One region of the Bacillus methanolicus genome, then DNA from elsewhere that is predicted to be linked to it. Evidence: riboswitches for the same ligand, from Rfam matches in the RefSeq annotation. Region 1 holds a riboswitch; the other holds the start of a gene.
The links. Region 1 has a riboswitch for cyclic di-GMP ahead of C0966_RS17000 (hypothetical protein). Riboswitches for the same ligand answer to the same signal wherever they lie in the genome.

Region 1 (11,707 bases):
TAATTCTAAAAGATGTCCACAAGCACTTATAACCACCGCACCTTTTGGAAAAATTGAACAAGGTTCGATGGCTATGTGATCACCCTTATTATTATGTGGAAAAGGGGAAGCTAACTTTTTAGCTTGATCAGGTTTCTCAGCGCATATTAAACACCTTTCCATTAAAAGCGCCTCCCCAATTATTTTGAATAATTCTTGAATCTATTTTTTCGAGAGAAAAAAGGACGGTTAATATATAAATTTTTCCGTGGTTTTTGGCCTTCTGACTGATCCTTTGATATATACTCTTCTCGTATAACTTGTCTTTGAAACTCAATTTGTTTCATTAAAATTTCCTCCTAATAAAATTTTTTCAGCAGCAACATATAGAAGACAGTTTTTAATACGTTCTGAATCTATACTACTACTAATTCGAACCAACTCATCTGGGTTATCCAATTCTCTAATAGCCTGAATTAACTGTAACTCTGCTTCACTTACTTCAATAACCGTTTTTGTTATTTCATGAGGTACTCTTGTTTGTTCGCCAAATTTATAAATTTTCAATTATACTTACTCTCCTTAAGCTGCACTGCAATTTAGATGTTCAACACACATTTGAATTGCCCCTGATGCTCCAAATCCGTTATGAAATAACAGATCTTTTCCTTGCTTTTTGCACAATTCTTTTACGATATCCATGCTCACATGCCCACACGCGCCGAGTAGGACCACTACACAATCTGCTTTTTTTATTAGATTCCGAAACTCTTTTTTGTTACCGCCGTTTCTTGTTTTTCCAGAATGGAAAATCACATCAACTCCTTGTTTCTGGCCAATTTTTCTATATGTACCTTCTTGATATCCTCCAATGATAGCGATTGTTTTTTTCATAATTAAGCCTCCCTGTATAAGACGTAAATTTATAATAAATATAACACATATTACATCAAATACAAGTATTATTTCCTAATTATTCTTTTTTTGTAGTTTTTTGAGAAAGAAATATCCTATATCAGGATGTACATAAACATCATCATGTTCCAGTATTTCTTCAAGTACAGTCAGTAATTGATTGGTTGGCATATTTTTTAATAGAAATCCATCAAATAAATCTAATTCTATATAGCTTTGAATATTGTCGGGTTTCAGACCCAATAAAACCACTTTTGCTCCTTTTTTGCGCATCTCGATAAGAAACCGTTCTATTTTGGAATTAGAGATTCTCTCTATAATGATTAGTCTGGGGACATCTTTATTCTCATATCGGAACTGTTTCGAATCGGTTCCGATAATATCAAAAAACCGGCCATATTTTAGTTCAAGTAGTTTCTTTAAACCTTCTCTAAAAGAGGTTTTATCATTAATGATCATGATATTTTCCATTGAACACATATCCCTCCTTTTCCACACAAAAAACCCTTGCCGTAAATGCACATACTCGTAGCGCATCTACAACAAGGGTTCGTCCCTTTGATTATTTAATTAAAACTTATTATACAATAATGTCTTCTAATCGTCACTATTACGAAGAGCCTTTTTTCCAATTTACTGGTTTAGGACAGGAAATTGATGAAATTTCCCCATTAACCAGTAAAGCATATTGACCGTAACCCTCTTCATCTATGACCCATGCCATTTTAGAGGCTATAGAAAGAGAAGACTTGTGGTCATGTAATGGAATTGGAGACTTATATACCCTCTTACTCCAACCCATTTCGGCCTCACTTTTATTTTTAGGTAAAGGAATCGGTTTTTTACATTGACTAATGATCCAACATCCATACTGTCTACAAGGGGAAACATACCAGAATGCATCATCTCTATTTGAGGAAAAGTCCGGTTTTAACGGATATGTGTAATTTTTTTTAAGAGATTTTCCAACTAGTTCATGAAAGATTTCTTCATCATTCAAAAGGTAATCAGCTTCTTCCTCGATTAATGAAAATCTAAAACCAACTTGGTCTTTTTTAGGCATGGACATTTCATTCTTGCTTAAAAAAAATCCACATCTTGCTGCTTCATAAGGGCTATCTACATTTATGTTTTTATTAATAGAACATTTTCCAGTAATCTCATCAAAAAGATCACAAGAATTTCGACAAGTAATATCATTGTTTAAATTTATATTTCGGTTGTTATCTACTACAAGCTTCAACATGGAATCACCTTTTTATGTAGAATTAAGCAGCTCCCAACACAATTGGCATTAATGTTGTTAGAACTGTTAATAGAGCTGCGCTCACCCACAATCTTTTACTCCATCTTCCATACTCTGGATGGTCGATAAAATGATAAAACATGTAGAAGACTAAACCAATTAAAACCATTCCGATGGAAGTATAGTAACCGGTGGATTTTATTAAGTTAATAATATCACTTGCAAGCAGTGTAACATTTTTACTATTTGTAGTAAATATTATAATTACCATTATACGGATAAAAAAGAAAGTTATGGGTACCCAAATTAATACGCCAGTAGAGAATTTCATGACTTGTCCAGTTTTTGTTACTATGGAATATCCCATTCTAACAACACCCATTAAAAACATAATGGTAAATAAAGCGGAGAAAATAAATGAAATAGTTGGAGCTAAGCCATTAATGCTTTCAGTCCAGGTATTTACTTGATTATTAAAACTAGGCTCAGATCCCCTGTTAAGAATAGGATTCGCTTTTGCTGATAACGGTAAGACAAATGAAAAAATTACGATCAAAAGGATTATGTAATATCTTCGTAAATTCATTTTTTCCCTCCATTGCCTTCAAATCGGAAACAAACGGCTGATTCAAATGAAGCAGTACTCATTTTGCCATTAACTACTGGTACTTTAGTAATAAATTTATATCTTCCTTTATTATAATCTAGTACATGGTCCAACGTAGCTAACCATTGGCTAAGAATTTGTTGATTGATAACTTGATTGTTTACAAGAATTGAATTTACCTTTCGCCCATCTAATTCCATAGAAAAAAGAATTGTTTTAAGGGTATGTTGGTGTCCTTTAAAGGTGACATTCTTTATGTAAGGACGGAAAGGAATTAAACTAATAAAAAGTATTCTGGCAGATTGTAAAATTTGATGTTTTTCCGTTTGTCTGGAAAAAATACCTGCACTTACTTCAAAGCGAATATTGGCATGATCCATACTTCCATCAGGCAAAACATCTATATCCGCATTGAAATTAACTTCTAATTTTTTATTTAATTGCCTAGACATTGGTGATAACCAGCTCAATTCTGCAAAGAGAAGGTTATCTTCTATATTGTCATAGTACTCACTATTCTGTGGTATATCTTCAATGCCGTGGGCTTCAATATTTAATGCCTTAGCGGTGGCAGAAAAACTAAATAAAACATTCTTTAGGCCTACTTTCTGCTTTTGAAGTGTCTCTTTAATTTCTAATATTTGATTATCATTAAGTTGAGAGCTGGTAACCACTATTCATGTTCCCCTTTCCAAAGTATATAACAAAAAATGGCTAGTCAATAAACCGAACTAGCCTTTAAAATCCAATTCGGTAACTGGCTGGCATAACATTAAGTCTTAGCCCCTATAGTTTTGCGTCTTCATCTTTCGATGAATTTGCCTTTATCAATGTTACAGGAAATATTTTGGTGTATGCCTAAAGTTCGACTCATTATATTATAATTTACCCATATTAGTTGTCGTAATTTGTCGAATTCTTAACAGTTTTGCCAAAATTGTATAATGTTACATATTTTATAGTTAGAAAGCTGGATTTTAACTCCTGTTCCAAAGAAACAGTACTTATTTCCTTGGAGCAAGAGGCGACAGAAGTCGCGCTCTCTTTGTTTCTAAATAGCCATTTGCTCTTTTTGAAAGCAATATTCTTCATCCGGGATAACGTAATCTTCAGATACATCCATTTCCAAACGGAATATATTATCAACTGTTACATTTTTTCCGTTTCGAATAACATCCAGGATTAGCACATCACCTTTTTTTAATTTTGTTGCTTTTTCTCCAACGTTGATCCAAATCCTTTTACCGTCGGAAACGTGGATATAAGACTCTTCCATACCAACGATTGTTACGACCCATTGTTGAGGTCCATTGATGCAATCTGCTATTTTGGCGGAAGCAAATTGCTCATAGCCAGTTGGAGAATTTTCCTCCATTTCATCTAGATCAGCCATCTGAATATATTCTTCTTCCTCTCCATATTCAGCAAGACTAGACAGTTCATATCCATGGTCTATATCTAGTTCATACTCGATTTCTTCACTTGGTTGGTCAAGTTCAAAAACGGGATTCACATTATCGAACTCACCCAATCCCAATTCTTGTTGAACTTCTTCAAATAACCCTTCGGTAGCTTCATCAAGATCAGAAAATGTTACTTGATCAGGGTCTTCTATTAGAACGGGATTTATTACTTGAATAGGCTGGCAAGAAATAATTTCCTCCTTGGACTCCGTACAATCTACTTCTAGCTGAGTCAAACGCTCAAAGTATTCGTAATGGCTCCGGATCTTTAATTCTTGACAATAAACAAAAACATAGTATTCAACTAGCCAGTAAAAATATACTAGCCAGTCCATTGTTAAGGTTAATGTCACTTTCATTTCCTCCCAATTTAAAATAGTTCAAACGCTAATTGACCAGTAACTGGTCCATTACGTTTCTTTCGAGATTTATTCTCCTCTTCCTTAATTTCAAATAAAGATATTTGTTGGTTTTCAACAGTCGCGGCAACTTCTCTTTCAAATTCGGTTAAATAAGCAACAATTTCCCCATCTACGATACAATCAAATCCAAAAGCTGCAACAAGATCTACTTCTAATACGTTATTAACGAAGGTAAATCCATTAACAATGCCTTTTTCAATGTTTGCTGTAATGGTAGTTGCTTTCCGAATAAGAACGTTCCTAGAAGAATCAGATTCAATTTGCTGATTAACCCAAATAATGAATTGCTCTTTAGGTGTGAGCTGTTTCTGTTTCTTTTTGCCAATACCGGCCAAAATTTCTCTTGCTCGGTCAGATGCTTCAGCAACCCATTCTTCAGTAGAACCTTTAAGGACAACACCTTTTTTTATGGATTTAATAAGCATGGACTGTAGATCACCTTCATCACCAAGCATTGCGTTCAATCCGTCTGTGCTTACGTCTCCATTAATCGCACCCGCTGCTTTATTTTTCATCGCTATCAAGGTAGCCATTTGTTCTTGGAAGGTATGTTTGTAAGAAAGATAATATAAACGACATTCTTCCGTTTGCCCAATCCGCCAAGCGCGCCTTGCCGCTTGATTGATGGTGAACAACGACCAGCTGAATTGATAAAATATTAAAGTTGGAGTGCATAATAGGTCGAGTCCTACTTTAACAAGTTCCTGTGAAACAATGACTACATCGTAGCCTTCTTTCACTATTTTTTTCCGCAACCATTCACTGCGTTTATTGGTTTGGGTAGAACTAGTATCCATGATTGCTACTTTCGCACCGATTTGTTCAAGAATATACTTGAGGCGTGGACGGACATCTCTACCTTCTACACTTGAACCAGTATCTCTCACGTAAACGATTGATTTTCGACCTTCTTCCATTTCCCCTTTAATGATTTCTTGGAGCTTCTTCTCTTTATTAAGAATCCGCTCTGTAGGGAAGGGTTCAGGGCTCCAAATCAACTCCCTCTTTCCGTCCTCTGTTTTGATAGAGAAAGAAGGATAGGTAAATGGATTATCCGGATACGCTATACCTGTTTGAGTAAGAGGTAAATAGAGTTTATGGCCATCGTCTCGAGAATCGATTTCCCGTTCAAATGTTGCCACCATATTTTGATAATGTTGCCTTAAATCCTCGTCTAAATCGACTAGAATGGTAGGTACATTGATTAATTCCACTGGGTCCGGCCAAACATCAGTAAGTCTTACGAGTACGCTATTTTGCACAAGGAATTTACCAAATACAAAAGGCGAAATACCAGGTAAGACTTTTTCTGTTCTTTTCGTACCGCCCCTAGATTGTTTGTTTGAATACTCGCCTTTATCATCGTGATTGTAAGTAGTGGTTTCGATATTTCCATATTCTTCGTTCCACTTTCTTACTTCTGAATATTTATATCCGTTTTCAACCATAAGGTGAGGGAATAAGCGCCAGAGAGTATAATAAATATCCTCTGACTTACCGCCAAACAATGTGCCACTTCCCCCTACTACCTTTTTACAAGCAGCTGCAAGAGATCCTAATGCATTGCCTTGAGCGGACATTCCAGCTTTCAACTCATGAATTTCATCAATAATAGCAAGGTCAAAAAACCATCTCATTTTCCGACGAATGTACTCAACCGTTGCTATTCTCCTGGGATTCCCTTGTTGTTTAGGAATCTCTGGCTGAGTATTTTGAATTTGCTGGACTAAACGGTTATTTCCATCCTTCAGAGCATGAGTCAGTTTTCTTTCATGCTGCATCCATTCTTTGATGGACGAATACCGGGTAAGCACTTTTTTAGTCCATAAACTTTCTCCACACTCACTGCAAAAAGCATTGGCAGGCTTTTGAGCATTATGAATGCGTCGGGATTCCCCAAACTCATTTTTATCCATCGTCCGTTTAGTATGGTTTTCTTTTTCCTCACCATTTTCATCCGTTTCAATATCAGTAGATTCAATGACTTGGTGAGGCTTTCCGCAACTAGGACAATAATATCCATAACGATACGGAAGAGTCTCTTCCATTCTCTGTTTTTCTGTTTTCTTGTATTGGAAATGAACAGCTGGTACCGTTGCACAATCACCGCGCATTGTCGTAAAAGAAATTACGAAAAAGGTTGGTTTCGTTGGTTTCGGTCTTCCAGCTTTTGTCCAAGCACTATGAAATTCGATTAATTGTTCTGTTCTCTCAATAACTCGAACTTCTGCGTGTGGAATAATCTCTTTGATCTCTTCTGGCCACTTTTTGGTTAAACTAGGAGGGCACATTAAACAAGTAAAATAACCCTTCTTGTTGGACATAGCCGCTACAACATCTGCAATGGCTGTCATCATAGTCGATTTTCCGGTGGACATTTCCCCTTGAATCAATACAGCTTTCTGTTTTTTTAGCACCTTCGCTACAGCTGTAGACACATGAGCTTGAACAGGAAAAAGTTCACGCTTATAAGTACTAATCTGAGGGTGAATAGAATCTGTAAGAGGATTATGAGCTGGTTGAACCCGTTCGCTAACTTTATCAATCATGTCATTGATAAATGTTTGCATATAGGTCGTTAAGTCTTTAATCTCTTCCAGATTTCTCCCGCTCCCCTCTTTAGGAAACTTAAGAACCCTGTTTTGAATCATTTCAGAAATAATTTCATCAGCGTGTTCCTCATTTAATTTCAATTTATAAATGTCAAAGCCGTTTAGGAAAAGAGTTGGATCAAAATAAAATTCAACTTTCTCCAAATACCCTCTATTGACAAACTCTTTAAATACGGTTTCTCTCCATTCCGGTAAAATGTTAAGACCGTATTTCCCTCTGCCTAAAACTTGTCTAAGATCTTCTGCTGGATTTCCCTCAAAGGAAAGGATATAATCACTGTTTCCTAGCAATTCATCATGAACAATGGCAATTGCTTTACGATTTTGATTAATCGTTATTGGAAATTTTTCATACTTTCCTTTCTCTGAGTAAAGGCGGAGTTCTTGGACGAATTTATAGTCAGTTAGTTGTTTTTCTCCATAACCAAAAGCTAATCCCCCAGAGCCAATATCAACAGAAGCTTTCATCGCCTGCAGAGTGGAATCACTTCCTGCAATAATGGTCATGAGGATTTTTGCTCCTTGCGATTCATACTGTGGTGGTTCAACTGCTAAAGCGTAACAAAAAGCATTCTGCCAGGCTTGATCGAGGTAAATTTCTAGCATTTTGGGATTATCGTTTGATTCAGCTATTTTATTCCATTGGATCATTCTTTAACCTACCAATCAAATTAGATAGGAAGCTAGTGCTCCCTATCTACAAATGAGGTAGGGACACACCTCCCTGTCTAATTAGACTGATTGTTATTTAATGTATCCAAATAATTTTTAAATTCTTGAATTACAGTTTCTTTGGCATCCTTCTCGGATGTAGCATATCCAATCGTTAAATTGTGTACTGTACCATTTGTCAAATGAACTCGATACAAAGTTCCAGAAGGGATTGAGGCCACATGTTCAACATAAAATTTATGACCTGCATGTTCCTCTAATTTGATCGGTGTGAACTGCTTCACTGAACAGACTCCTTTCTCTAAGCTGTTTGAAGACCTTTTTCAGCCTTTTCTTCCATCAGGCGTCTGAACTCTTCAATGATTCTCCCGGAAATATCACAAATTTGAGAACCATATTTTAGAAGGGAGTCTTCGTCGTTCTTACTCCATGACTTCACATATCTGAAGCTGTAATCACTTGTGTCAAGGCCGAAGAATGAACAGACAACGAAAGCAGCTCCTTCTGCCACTACTTCTTTTTCAGATGTAGAGGAAGACGTGTCATATCGGTGCACTTTGGAGTGAACTAGTTCATGGATCAATGTCTTACACCGGTGATTGATACTTAAAGCTTCACTAACAACAATTTCATGCTTGGAAGGCTGGTAATAACCATTTGCTCCTTCTGCATCTCCATAAATAACAGAACAATTATCTTTTCGAGCAATTTGCTCGGCGTATTCGATAATTTGTCTGGCTTCAGGACAATCACCTTCAAGATTGATAATAACCTTGTCAATCGGAAGCGGTTCTCCTTCTGTTTGTTCATACGCAAATACCGGAACAGTGAGGAATCCGATAAGTTTTGTTTCCACTTCTCCGGTACCATCTTCAGTTTCCACTTCTTTAAATCGTGGCTTAAAGATTCTAATTGCTTTAGAACCTTTTTTTACCTTTCGGCCTAACTCATTCCAACGCTTCAATGGAGCAAAAAAACTAGCATTTGGATACTGAGCTTTAGCAACCATAATATTTCGGAAGGAGTAGTTAGGCATAAGTGCCTTCATCTCTAAAAGAGCTTTAAACTCCTCAGGGGAGTAACTAAAATTTTTCACTCCTTCTTCTAGGATCGATACAAGTTCTTTGACTTTTTCTTCTACACTTGGACCATCCTTGTTCCACTTTCTACAATTTTTGTTTTGGTGATTAGCCATAACAGCACCCCTTTTCTTAAAGTTTTTTATATATAAAAACGAGAATAGGTATCCCCCATTCCCGTTGTTAACCGCCATCAAAAGGCCATATAAACGCAAAAAAGCCTTTGAAGTTTGATAGATAAATAGCACAAAATAGCTATTGTCCATCAACCTCAAAGGCTGCAATGTTTCGTCTTACCCGCTAATCCTCGATGGGATTGCATTAAAAATAAAAAATAAAATAATAATATAAGGGTATTATATCCTCTATTTCCATTCTCGACAAGATATTCATTGAAGGAGAATGGCTGAAAACATAAAGTTAAAAGAAATATTTATTCCCCTTTTGTAATTATTCTGATTAAAAATTTCTTAAGGGAGGGTTAAAGATTTTTTAACCTATAGTCCCCTTAAAAATTTTTTAACCCCTAATCAATCCTATTTCTGTGGATAAACCCCCTTAAAAATTTTTTAACCTATCCCTTAAAAATTCTTTAACCCATGCATTAAAAATTTTTTTATGGCCTATAAAGATTTTTAAATCCACTTTAAAGACTTTTTATCCCCTAATAAGAATTTCTTAACCTCTGTAGGAAAAAAGAAAAACCTCAATCAGGATTCGATCGAGGTTAAATTACTTCAAAGGTTAATGTTTCTATTTCCATATCATATTCTTTTAATGCTTCCTTAATAAGATGTTCATACCTTTCTTCCAGCCATTCTCTGGCAAAATCATTAGGTGCTAAAATGATAATGGAATTTTGGTCTTTCTTTAACAAGACGTCTTTAAACCACGTTTCAAAAGAGGGTTTAGATATTTTACTTGATACATATGATTTTAGGATATTAAGGAGCATTAATTCTGATTCATCCATGTTCTTTTCATGTTTTACTTGCTTAGCTGGCTTGTTGTTTGACTTCTTTGCTGATTTGATGATTTCACCAAATTGTTGCCATTGTCTGTAGATTTCCTCAAAATCAATATTCTTTTCCAGGCTGATCGTTTCATTATTATTAATCATAGTTTTAACGTACTTCTCATGCTCTATCCTAAGTCTTTCCGGCAGTCCTTTTTGTTCTTTTTTTAACGCCTTTTTAATGTGAGCAGGAGCATCTTCCGGAATCTCAATATCCGGGTTTCCGTAGATCAAGGATTCAGTCAGTAAAGGAACCTTCTTTCTTATTTTAAAAATCGGTCCTTCCTCCGCTCCGTCTCTTGAACGGTTTAAAACGTTAAATTTATATGCAAAGCCATAACGCTCCAACAATTCCATATAGTTATGTATGGTAGGGCGTGATTTGTCCATTTTCAAACTGATTAATTCAAAATTAGGAAAGCACCAATCCTTATTACCATAGGCAAATCGCTTTAGATGTCCGTATAGAGCTAAACCTTCAGCATTTAGATAATAGCCCCAAAAATCGAACAAATAGTTATTAAAGATGGTTAATTCTCCGTCTATATAAGGAATGTTTTCTCCGTATGCATCTAATGAAAATTTGCGAACTTCTTCTTCAGTAAATTTTACGCGGTCATGCTCTGGATAATAATAGAGCCTTGTTATTAAATTCTCTTCATTTTGTTCTTTTAATAATTTTAAACGAGGTTCAACCGATCCTGTTTCAACAGCTCTGAAATATTCCAGATGATCCTTATTCCCTTTTAGATTTCTTCTTTCTTCTTCCAAAACAAAAAACCTCCGTTTCTATTACCCCTCCAAAAAAAGGAAATAATAGCCGAAGATTTCTTACTTGAAATTAAACTTATGTATTGATACAATGGGAGTAAATTTAATATAGTACAAGTAAGAAATCCCGCCATCTAGAATTTCATTTAATCTATCCAGCGGCCAAACTGATTGGATTAAATGAAATGTTATTGGTGGGTTTTTTATGTTTAATTTTTTGTTTTTTTATAAAGAAATATCTACAAAGTCTTATATATCATAATAACAAAATAAGAGATATTTCGCTATAAACTGATGGCCGTTTTCAAAAGATGTCGAAATTTGGAAACAAAAAAACCCTAGCATAAGAAACCGATCATATAAATCGGTTCAATGCTAGGGTTCTTCCCTTTAATCTTCAATTGTCGTGTACTTTTATTTAAACATGATTTACTATAAATTTCAACAAGAGCAATAAGTGATATATGATGACCCCTAATACGTGCAAGCATAAAAAAAGCTTCCCTATAGGGAAGCAGTAATTCTAACTGTCCACTGTTAATTAATATTATAACTTTGTAATTTAGTTTCCACTATTTAATCCGAAGAGTCAAATTAATTTAAGTTCTTTAATAAACTTGATAATTTCCTCAAACTTTTGGTTAATAGCTTCTCTCTCCTCACCCATCGGGAAAGCTAGTCCATCATGAGTGCCAGCAACTAAGTAGTCATTTTTTCTTCCCGCTGCTTTTAATTTATCTTGTATAAAAGATTCAAAAGCACGAGCGGCAAGTTCGATATTTGAGCTCCAATATTTTCCTTCCTTCCCCTTATCTAAACCTATTGAGGCTTGAAGATATTGAGATTTTTCGGAAGGATAAGGAATTTGCTCAACCCGTTCTCCGGTTTGATTTTCGTGATACCACGCTAACGCTAAAGCAAATTCC
Region 2 (11,707 bases), on a different contig from region 1:
TTAGCCTTGATGAGATCGCTGTTCGAAAGGGTCACCGATATGAAACCGTTCTAATGGATGCCCAATCCGGCAGTGTTCTTGGTATGGAACATCAACGTAGTTATGATTCTACTCTAACCTTACTCTCCAAGGAGATCCTGGCTAATAAGTGTGTTCAAACCGTTGTCATGGATATGTGGGATCCCTTTCATAAAGCTGTTAAATCTATATTCCCAGAGGCCTGTATCGTCATTGATAAATATCATGTGGTGCAAAAGGTGACACATGCACTTGACCAAGTTAGAAAGAAAACTCCTGGACTAAAAAAGGGACGGTTTAAACTCTTGAAAGGTTCTGAAAAGTTAACGGCTAATGAAAAACAACAATTAGACGAGATGCTCAAAGAGCATTCAGAATTGTCATATGCCTATTTTCTAAAAGAACTCTTTAGAGAAATATACCAAGTGAATGACTATGATACAGCTGATTCACTCTTAGAAGAATGGATTCAACTCGCATGGAGCAGCCCATTTCCTTCATTTCATCAAGTTGCCAAGACGATAGAAAATTGGAAGGCACAAATTTTACAATATTTTCTTACACCTTTTACGAATGGCCGGATTGAAGGTACAAACCATAAGATTAAGAACATCAAAAGACGTGCTTTTGGCTTCAGAAACCTTGAAAGATTTCGGCTACGTGTATTTTTGGAATGTACAGGTAAAACTTATAAAAATCAGGTTGCTTAACCTTGCCCTCCATCAGCTTTCCGCATTGTAGTTGGTAGAATGGAAGCCGTCAAGGAAAGCACTTGACCGCTTCCATTCTACCAACTTAGTGGTCTGCAAGCTGACGAAGGGGCTACTCTAGATTGAGTACCAATCTAGCTAACTTATTTCAGGAATTGTGTGGACATCACAGAATATGGTGAAGAGACTACATATCTAACCCAAATAACATAATATAAGATTTGTAAAGCGGTACATTGTGAACGATAGGGTCATTGTGCACTCGTTTTAAGGTTGCCAGCTTTGATATGGCTTCGTGAACCATAAAAAGGGAGGAGCTATTAGTTATGCACTGGGGAAAGGTAGTTATACATTGTTTGATGTTGGTTATTTTGTTTTTGTTAGCAGCCATTTTTGTGATTCCCCTGACGGATGTGATTGAAAACGGTACGATGCGGGTTGTGGTCAAAGAACTTATACGTATTGGATTTACTGTAGGACTGCTATGGTTGTATGCGCGGCTGTTCTTTAAAAAATCGAGTGGATATTATCGTATTCATAAACTGTTTGATACTGGTGAAATATGGGTATTTGTTGGTTTGGCAATGCCACTTACAGTTATAGCATTTTATCTGCTCACAGAATTCGTCGTTTTTGAAAAGCAAGAACAACTTCATATTGAATCTGCTTTAGCGTTTATCATTGGCTCGTTCTTCACGGCATGCTCTGCCGGGGTGATTGAAGAGATTTTGTTCCGCGGTTATTTGTTTAAGCTAATCGAAGACAAATGGAATGCGATTACCGCCGTTTTCATCACTTCCATCTTGTTCGGTGCTCTTCATTTACTTACTGTGAATGGGTTACAGTTGGTTGATGTGTGCTTGGTACTTATCGCAGGCAGCTTGGTTGGCATTATGTTTTCGCTTATTGTTTATATGGCGGGGAATGTATGGAATGCAGTCGTGGTGCATATCATTTGGAACTTTTTTATTAATTCCCAAATGGTGCAATTTGCTCCTGTGCCCGACAGAAGTCATTCTTCCCTTGTGATGCTCAGGTTAAAATCGGACAGTGTTTGGATTACGGGCGGTACATTTGGGATCGAAGCTGCTCTTCCTGTTATCGTACTATATGTACTCATTATCTGCTGGATTGGATTTCGCAAAACAAAAGTTAGAAGGAATACTGTCACTTTTTAAGGAAAATACAGCAATTATTTTTGCACGTATTTTTTCACACATTGAACTAAACCAGCTGTTAATTGGAACAGCTTTAAAACTTCAATTAAACATACCTTTAGAAAATGTTAATGATATTAATAATTTGTATCAGTTAAGATTAATTTTTTAATAAAAAAGGAAAAAAGAAAATAATACATAGGCGGTCTTTTATTGTCATAAACCAACACACAGGACATGGAATGACAGAGAAAACGACAGTAGGAACAGTAAGATAATAGCAACAGACAGCAACGAATGAACAAATAACACAATGATAGCGATAATGACTAATAATAATGAGATCAGAGATCGCCTGCCGCCAGCACTCTTTGTACATAAGATTCCATACTGTTAGACATTTCAAAAAAAAGTCATTGAGTATTTATCTCAATATTATAGAAGGGATTTCGGATCGGAAAATACCTTTTATCTCTGGGAACTCAACAGAATTTCTTTACTGAAGAAAAATTACGAGGTTAATTGTTCAATACGTTCATAAAATATCACAAATAATAAGAACGATTTGTGACAAGTTTGTGAATATTTTTGAACAAGGTAAAAATTGCCTACCTTTTGCCGATATATATATGGTAAAAGGTTCTCTTTTGGTGTTTTAAATTTTCATATTTATTTGGCAAACTACTCGAAAGGGTAGGACGCAAAGCTAAAGGGGCTACATCTATTTATAATAGACATGCCAGCCAGTTGCACTTCGTCTGAAGTTTCGTTTTGATTCTTTACGAAGTTTTTTATTAAGATGATCTCGTTCAAGCAGCTGCCCTCTTTAGTTTTACTAGACTAGAGAGGGCAATTTTTTTATATAAGTTCAGATTGAAAAATAGACATAAGTAAGATGATCAAGTGAAGTAAAAGAAAAGTCCAAATGTTTTATACATATGTCTGAAAATCAAACTGCATTTATATAAATTCAAGTAGTGAACAAGCATTTACATAAATAATTGCTACTTCTTATGAGGAGGAATAAAAAGTGTTAAAAAACATGAATTTTTTCACCAAGAATATGCTGTTTTCGATAGTGAGTGTTGTGATTGTAGGAGTATCACTTGTTGGGATGGGTTATATTATCCAAGGTAATTTGTTAGAAAATCAGTTAAAACAGCAATCGGAAGAAATTACAAAATCTTGGATGAAGAAGATAGATGTCGATAAAGTAGAACAAGCTTCTAAAACGGAAAATATAAAAAGTAAAGAACATCAAGAGTTAACGACTTTATTAGATCAGTTAAGTGAATATAACCCGAATATTGCTCAAGGATACATATTTGGTACTGAATTGGCGGGGAAGAATGGAAATAAAACATCTATAGTGGCAAATCCTACTGGAATATGGGAGATGTTGCAAGAATCAGGATTAAAAGTAGGGGATATGTATGCTCAGCCTGATGTGGTAGTGGAAGCAATTAAGAAATTAAAGAATGAAAAGAAAGTTCAATTTACTAAAATTTATAAAGATGATTTGGGTACTTGGATGACAATTTTACATCCGATTATAAATAGCAAAGGTGAGGTATTTGCTTATTTTGGAGTTGACATAGATGCTTCAAACATAGAGGAAGGGCAAAAAGATTTATTGTTCAAATCAGGAATCTCGTTAGTTGTTATTTTAATGTTACTAATTGTAGGGCAATACTTATTATTAAAAGTTTCATTAAAGCCGTTAACCAATTTAATGCAAGGTATTGAAGAAGCAAGTAAAGGAAACTTGAATATTTCAGTGAAAGAAGGGAAAGATGAGTTAGGCCAAGTTAATCAAAAGTTTAATGGAATGATAAATGTAATAAAAGGTACGGTAAGTAGAATACGACATACTTCGAAAGAGATTGCCGAGAATTCAGAAAGGCTTTATGCATCGTTTGAAACAAGTTATAAAGCAGCTAACAATATTACAAACTCGGTAGAAATGGTACAAGAATTATTAGAGCGACAAGCTAAATCTATTAATGAGTCTTCGGTTGCGGTGGAGCAGATTTCTAAAGAAGTAATTAGCATTGCCAATTATACGAATGAAGTTTATGAGCTTTCTGAAGGGGTAACACTGCTTTCTGAAAATGGGAAAAAGTCTACTGATAAAGTTGTAGAGCAGATGGAGAAGATTAATCATAATGTAGAAAACTCCGATAAAGCAATCAACGAGCTTGTTACCGTGTCGGATGAAATTCAAGAAATATTACAAGTAATAACCAGTATTTCAAATAATACAAATTTATTGGCATTAAATGCTTCGATTGAGGCTGCTAGAGCAGGTGAGCATGGGAAAGGATTTGCTGTAGTAGCAAATGAAGTGAAAAAATTATCGGAGCAATCTGCAAACTCGGTAGAGAGCATACAAAAACTGATTGATAAAGTAAAAGAACAAATAAATAAAGTAGTAGATTCTATGGAAATCATAAAAAATGATGTGAGTGAAGGTATTGAAATTACAGAAAGTACAAATGAAGTATTTGGGAAAATTTATGAATCTATATTGGAAGTAGCTAAAAAATTGCAAGTAGTCTCTTCTTCCTCTCAACAAATTTCTGCAGGAGTTGAAGAATCGACTGCTATGATTGTTGAATTGTCAAGTAACGCTGAAAATATTACTAAAAGATATGATGATATTGTAGAAAATATCCACGAACAAGAAGCTTCGTTTGAAAATATAAGAGAAACAGTGGGTTACTTAACAGAAACATCAAAAGAATTAAAAAAGCTTAGTGATCAATTTAACATATAATGGTTATTCAACAAGATATTCTACAAGAATGGAGGGCATCAAATGAAAAATATTGTAGAAGGATTTGAATTATCTGTAAAAAAATTTCCGGATTATATAGCGGTTAAAGATAAGAATCGATATTTAACATATAAAGAACTAGATAAAGAATCGTCACGTGTAGCAGTGGAATTAGTAAAAAACGGACTAAAAAAAGGACAGTTTGTAAGCATTTTTCTTAAAAGAAGCGTTGATACCGTAGTGTCCATTTTAGGCATCTTAAAAGCTGGTGGAGTGTATGTACCATTAGATCCAGCTCATCCTGAAGAAAGAAATCGATATATTATCGAAGATACTCAATCACCATTTTTGATAACGAAATCAGATTGGCTAGAAAAAATTAAAAAACTAAATGTAAGATCGAAAAATATACTGTTGGATCGTTTAGATGACAATGATGAAGATGTATCGGTAAACATTCAAGAGAATGATTTAGCTTATGTAATTTATACATCAGGTACTACCGGCAATCCTAAAGGTACTTTATTGAGACATGTCGGGGTATTAAATTTAGTTTCTTGGAAACAGAGAGTGTTCAATATTAGACCGGAAGATCGAGTATTACAGTTTGCTACGTTTAGTTTTGATGCTTCTATACCTGAAACATTTGTTTCCTTATTCAATGGTTCGATTTTGTATTTAATTGATGATGAGGAAAGAATGTCTGTTGAACATTTTCTTAAAACAATCGATAGAGAAGGAATTACTGTCATTCCTGCTATACCGACTGTATTTTGTAACCAGTTATCGAAATATGCTAAAACACATGGTAAACGGAAATTTGGAAAGGTAAGGGCTGTAGGGGTAGCAGGAGAATTGCTAACAGGTGAGGTTGCAAGAAACTTTAAAAAGCAGTTTGGAAATGAAACGACATTATTTAATTTATATGGCCCAACGGAAACGACGGTAGCGGCTTCGTATTATGAGGTACCTGATGAAATCGATGAAAATATGTATAGTGTTCCAATTGGAAAAGCAATTGATGGTACTAAATTATATGTAGTGAATGAGAAAGGAGAGAGATGTAAAGTAGGTGAGATTGGTGAATTGTGGATTGCATCTGTAGGTATATCTTTGGGTTATTTGAATCAACCAGAGAAAACAGCAGAAGTGTTTATTAAGAATCCTTTTGAGGATATTTTTGAAGGAATGGTATACAAATCTGGAGATCTAGTAAAAGAATTAGAAGATGGGAACTTGGTGTTTATCGATAGAAAAGATACTCAAGTAAAAATTCGAGGACATCGTATTGAGATTGCTGAAATTGAGAATCGGATGTGTCAGATTGAAGGAATTCTTGACGCTGTAGTAGTCGTAGAAGAAGACAACGCAGAGAAAATATTAAAAGCTTTTTACATTTCTACGGATGAGTTGAGTCATGCTTTTATTATCAACGAGTTAAAAAAGAATTTGCCGAGTTACATGATTCCTTCTAAAATGAAAAGAATTGAAGAGTTGCCTTTTGCTCCTACAGGAAAAGTAGATAGAAAGAAATTAGCGATGACTGAAGCTGATCGAGTAGTATTAGTAACCGATGACATTGTAAATCCTAGAAATCAGGTAGAGGAAGACATTTTAAATGCGTGGAAAAGGGTATTAAACATTGAAGGAATTGGAGTAAAAGAAGATTTCTTTGAAGTTGGTGGACATTCTTTAAAAATTATTGAAGTATTAGCGGAGATAAAGAAAAAGTATAGAGGACTATTCATCAAGGATTTCTTTGAATTGCGTACAGTAGAAAAATTAGCCGCAAAAGCAATAGAAGAGCACAAAAAAGAGGTTCAAGTGAAAGAAACAACATTTGTACAATTAAAAGAATATCCTGTGTTGAAAGTAGATAAGATCTTACCAAAAGTAAAGAGTGTGGTATTAACAGGGGCAACCGGATTCCTCGGTAGTCACTTATTGAAAAGATTGGCCGATAAGAAAATTCATATGTATGCGATTGTGCGAGGAAACCAACCTGAAGAGCGATTGAAAGAAAAGTTGAATACATATTTTCACATGGATATGAATGAGTATATTCACGTGGTGAATGGAAACTTAACACAGAGATTTTTAGGGTTGCCTGTAGACCAGTTTAAGGAGTTAGCTTTTAAAGTTGATGCTGTTATACATAGTGCTGCGGATGTTCGACATTTTGGTGAGCGGGAGCATTTTGAGAAAGTCAATGTAGAAGGTACGAAACATGTGTTAGAATTATTGGATGTGAATCCTGATTTGGTATTCCATCATATTTCAACGGTAGGAACTGTGGAAGATTTACTATTAGAAGGAAAGTGGATGGAGTTACAAGGAAAAACCAATATTCCGGAGGATTTGCAATTAAATAATGTGTATACAGACACGAAATTAAAAGCTGAGAGATTGGTTTTAGATAAAGTCAAAGAAGGCTATCAAACATTTATTTATAGAATGGGAAATTTAACGGGAAGAGCATCTGATGGAGTATTTCAGGAGAACATTGAAAGTAATGCATTTTATCGGATGATGAAATTGATGATATTAGTTGGAAAAGCTCCTGATGTAAATTGGATGGTTGATTTTACACCTATTGATTTTGCTAGTGCAGTTGTAACGACTTCTGTACTGAAAACTCAACATGATAGACGGGTCTATCATGTTAATCATCCAGAACCTATTCATTATCGTAAATTTATAGATTTATTGAATGAAGTGGGTTATAAGGTAGAATTGATGGATAAGATAGAATATGAAGAATTTGTATTAAATCTAGAAACTTCTAAGGAAGCTAGAAATTTATTGGTTGCACAATTAGACGGTGACGGTGCGAAAGATTCAGAAGCGGTCTTTGATAGCAGGGATACGATGACTTCTTTGGGAATAAAAAATATTCCTGAAATCAATAAAGAATATATGAAAAAGTTATTAGATCATGCTTTCGAAGTTGGATTTATTAAGGTTAATAAATTAGTAGAAGAAGTATTAGTGTAATGCTGATACTTCTTTTTTATGGTGGTATGTGGGATGGTGGATGTATATATATTTCAAGACTGGAAGTATTGCAAAAAAGAAATAAATGAGAGCATCATCACCGATAAAGAACAGATGTATATAAAGAAGTATGGAAATGGTAGAGAATCCATACTTTCTTTACTTTTAGTAAAGTCTGTTTTAGGAGAAGTGGAAATTTGGAGAGATGAAAGGGGAAAACCTTTATTAGTTAATGATGAACGATTTGTAAATTGGTCTCATAATGAAGAGTATTGGGTATTAGCAGTTAGTAGAGAAGGTCCTGTTGGTGTGGATATTGAGTCGTTAGGTAAAGACTATCAAGAAGAGGCGTATGGTTGGATTTTACATGATGAGGAAAAAGAACGGATGAAACAGGGGGTGAAATTTTCTGAAATATGGACAAGGAAAGAGGCTTATGTAAAGTATCTAGGGGTGGGAATTGATGAAGATATGAATAAGTGGAATTCTTTTGATAAGGATTTTATAAAGTCTTTTAAATTTAAGAATGCCGTTATTAGTGTATGCGCTGAAAAGATTGACAAGATCAATGTATATGTAAACGGGTATGATGTTAGACTAAAAAGTAGACACAGATTATTATTGTAATAATAGACTGAAAAATGAGGTGTCTACATGACAAAAAATCAAAGGCGGTACGAGGAAGACTTTAAGCGTCAAACTGTTCGTTATATTTTGGAGGAAGCGAAATCCGTTGCACAAGTTGCCCGTGAGCTCAAAATAAACGAAAATACTCTTCACGGCTGGGTGAAAAAATATAAGCAAGAACCTGAAATATCAGAAACCCAAACTTTTCGATCTGAAGACCACGAAGTTCGTGAATTGAAGAAACGTATTCGGGATCTGGAGGAGGAAAACTCCATATTAAAAAAGGCGATGCACTTCTTCGCGAAAGACCATCGGTAAAATATTCATTTATCCATGAACATCGCTTCGATTACCGATTGGAGAAGATGTGCGAGGTATTGAAAGTTTCTCGAAGCGGTTATTATAAATGGCGTGATCGTCCCAAAAGTGCTAGACAAGAACGTCGAGAAGAATTGACGCAGGAAGTGCGTCGTGTGTATATCGAATCCCGCCAACTGTATGGGAGTCCAAAGGTTACCAAAAAGCTCAATCATGAAGGAATTAAGGTTTCACAGAAGACGGTTTCCCGCATAATGAAAGAAGAGGGAATGAAGTCTCGTACCGTGAAAAAGCATAAGGCAACCACTAACTCAAAACATAACCATCCGGTCCATGAAAATGTCTTAAACCAAAATTTTACTGTTACAAAACCAAATGAGGTGTGGGTAGCTGATATCACATATGTTCCAACGGATGAGGGTTGGCTTTATCTAGCTAGTATGATGGATTTGTATTCAAGGAAAATAGTCGGCTGGCATATAGACTGTTCAATGAAAAAGGAGCTAGTGTTGAGCGCTTTAAAGCAAGAAGCATATCAGCGTCAACAACCACAAGGATCTATCCTCCATCACTCTGATCGAGGGAGTCAATATGCTTCAAATGACTATCAAGCTAAGCTAATTGAATACGGTATGAAATGCAGCATGAGCCGAAAAGGAAATTGTTATGACAACGCTTGTATTGAATCATTTCATGGGATCATAAAAAAAGAACTAATCTATCAGACTCGTTATAAAACAAGGGAAGAAGCAAAAAAGAGCATATTTGAGTATATAGAAATATTTTACAATAATAAACGTATTCACTCAGCAACAGAGTATTTTTCACCATCTGAATACGAACGTATGTACTATAAAAAGGGAGCTTAATGAGCATATTAATAGAAAAGTGAGAACCGAAAATTTACCTTTTAAAAATAATTAGGACAGCGTCGTAATTATTTTTAAAAGGCCACCAAGCGATAGCGCGGTAGCTGCTAGAAATTTATAAATTTTTGTGTCTACTTTATTGACCTAATATCAAAACAAAACCTCGAAACTTGAGGATCTACATAAACAGCCATCAATGGTGTTTAAGAAAATATTAAGGATAATGGAGGAGGACTAGGTTTTTTGGGGAAACCTGGTCCTTTGTTTAAGTAAATCCCAATTTTGTACCGCACAAATTCAAAAAAAGGAATGAAAGCGTATGCATAAAATTGTTTTCTTTTGCTACAATGTAGCTAGATAGGAGGGATACAATGATACTTGATGTCAGATGTGTCCAACTGTTAAGAGAGGTGACTGAAAATTCAAATATCAGCAGTAAAGAATTAGAGAAGAAATATCAGTTAAGTCGCAGGCAGATTGGATACAGCTTCAAAAAGATAAATATGTGGTTAGAAAGTAAAAATATACCGACGATTGAACGGACAAATAATGGTTACTTCCTTATTGATAAAAGTTTAAAATCTAAGCTTGCTCTCGATGAAGAATTTAGATACGAGAGTGTAAGCGAATTATCTAAAACGCAGCGAATTAACATCATATTCCTCATGTTAATAAGTAAAAAGGAAGAACTTTCATTAGCTCATTTTACGAGTGAATTAAAAGTGAGCAAGAATACCGTCTTAGATGACTTGCAGCAAGTAAAGAAAATTGCGAATGATTATGGACTTCAGTTTCGGTATTCGCGAAAACATGGTTATTTAATAGAAGGAAAGGAATTTAACATTCGCAAGCTCTTGATATCCACATTAGACAAGATTTTGAAAATGGATCGAGGAACCGAAATAGTAAGGCGAATTGCTCAGTTATCAAATGAAGAAATAGTGGAATTTAGAAGAAAGATAGAACAAGTAGAAAAGTCATTAAATTTGAAATTTACTGACGAAAAGATTGAAATAATGCCTTATATATTCATTCTTATTTTAAGAAGAGTGAAACAAGGGATGCAAATAGGCCCATTTTATATTAATTATAAAGAAATTTCTGATACGAAAGAATATTTAGCTACGGAAGAAATTCTTCATGATATGAATGATGTTCCAGAAGAAGAGCGTCTCTTTATCACGCTGCATTTACTTACTGCGAATGTACATTGGTCAGAAGGATTAACCGAAGAAACGATTCCAAATTTAGTGCAAGCCTTGGATGAAATGCTTGTCCTTTTTGAAAAAAATACATGCATTTTTCTGAAAGATAGAGATCAGCTGCTGCATAAGCTGCTTCTTCATATGAAACCAGCATATTACCGGATTAAGTATAACTTAACAGAAACTAATGAAATCTATGAAATGGTTAACCGAGACATTAAAGAGCTTCATTATTTAGTGAAAAAGTCTATTCAACCGTTGATCGACTTAATTGGGTGTCACATCCCAGAAAGTGAAGTCGCCTACTTAACGATGCTAATCGGGGGGTGGCTAACACAACAAGGGGAAAATATAAGTAAAAGATTGAAAGCGGTAGTTGTTTGTCCAAAAGGTGTTTCCGTTTCTAGATTGATGTTCAGTACATTAAGAGAATTGTTTCCAGAGTTTATTTTTCTAGACTCATTATCAATTAGGGAATTTCAAGAATATTCAATGGATTACGACATTGTTTTTTCACCGGTGTTTGTAGAAACAAAGAAAAAATTTTTTCTTGTCAATTCTTTTCTCGGATATGAAGAGAAAAAAAGATTACGTAAACAAGTCATGCTCGAATTATATGGATATGTGCCAAAAGAGTTAAACGTAGAGGATATTTTGGAAATCGTCGAAAAGCATTGTGTAATAAAGGATAGAAAAAACTTGTCAAAACAGTTATTGGAGTACATTGGCCAAGACAGGACAGCGGATTTTAGCTACGGATTTAGCAATAATAATCCAAATTTATATGAATTAATAACGCCTTCTATGATTACTTTGCGCCACTCGGTTCACTCATGGGAGGAAGCGATTGAACTTGCATCACAGCCGTTACTAAAGTGTAATAAAATTTCGGAATATTATATAGATTCTATGATTAAGCGCTGTCAATATGATCCATATATTGTCATTGGTCCGAATACAGCGATTCCTCATGCTGCACCAGAAGAAGGAGTAAACGAGATTTCAATGAGTTTGCTTCGGTTAAGGAAAGGAG

Region 2: it holds a riboswitch for cyclic di-GMP, as region 1 does, so the genes downstream of both, C0966_RS05140 (methyl-accepting chemotaxis protein) here and C0966_RS17000 (hypothetical protein) in region 1, are expected to answer to the same signal.

What each region holds. Positions count from the first base shown of each region.
Region 1 covers NZ_PNFF01000003.1:2,507-14,213, forward strand. Annotated here, with positions in the region: gene C0966_RS16970 (hypothetical protein) at 1-162, opposite strand, end outside; gene C0966_RS16975 (hypothetical protein) at 313-546, opposite strand; gene C0966_RS16980 (DUF2325 domain-containing protein) at 562-873, opposite strand; gene C0966_RS16985 (hypothetical protein) at 949-1,365, opposite strand; gene C0966_RS16990 (hypothetical protein) at 1,505-2,140, opposite strand; gene C0966_RS16995 (hypothetical protein) at 2,163-2,726, opposite strand; gene C0966_RS17000 (hypothetical protein) at 2,723-3,421, opposite strand; cyclic di-GMP riboswitch class I at 3,497-3,580, opposite strand; gene C0966_RS17005 (hypothetical protein) at 3,799-4,563, opposite strand; gene C0966_RS17010 (DEAD/DEAH box helicase) at 4,581-7,895, opposite strand; gene C0966_RS17015 (hypothetical protein) at 7,973-8,200, opposite strand; gene C0966_RS17020 (ArdC-like ssDNA-binding domain-containing protein) at 8,218-9,111, opposite strand; gene C0966_RS17025 (DnaA N-terminal domain-containing protein) at 9,723-10,781, opposite strand; gene C0966_RS17030 (LPD1 domain-containing protein) at 11,371-11,707, opposite strand, start outside.
Region 2 covers NZ_PNFF01000001.1:1,009,809-1,021,515, reverse strand. Annotated here, with positions in the region: gene C0966_RS05150 (ISL3 family transposase) at 1-728, shown strand, start outside; gene C0966_RS05145 (CPBP family intramembrane glutamic endopeptidase) at 1,055-1,906, shown strand; cyclic di-GMP riboswitch class I at 2,551-2,640, shown strand; gene C0966_RS05140 (methyl-accepting chemotaxis protein) at 2,916-4,661, shown strand; gene C0966_RS05135 (amino acid adenylation domain-containing protein) at 4,704-7,655, shown strand; gene C0966_RS05130 (4'-phosphopantetheinyl transferase family protein) at 7,689-8,282, shown strand; one part of gene C0966_RS05125 (IS3 family transposase) at 8,310-8,568, shown strand; one part of gene C0966_RS05125 (IS3 family transposase) at 8,568-9,469, shown strand; gene C0966_RS05120 (BglG family transcription antiterminator) at 9,841-11,707, shown strand, end outside.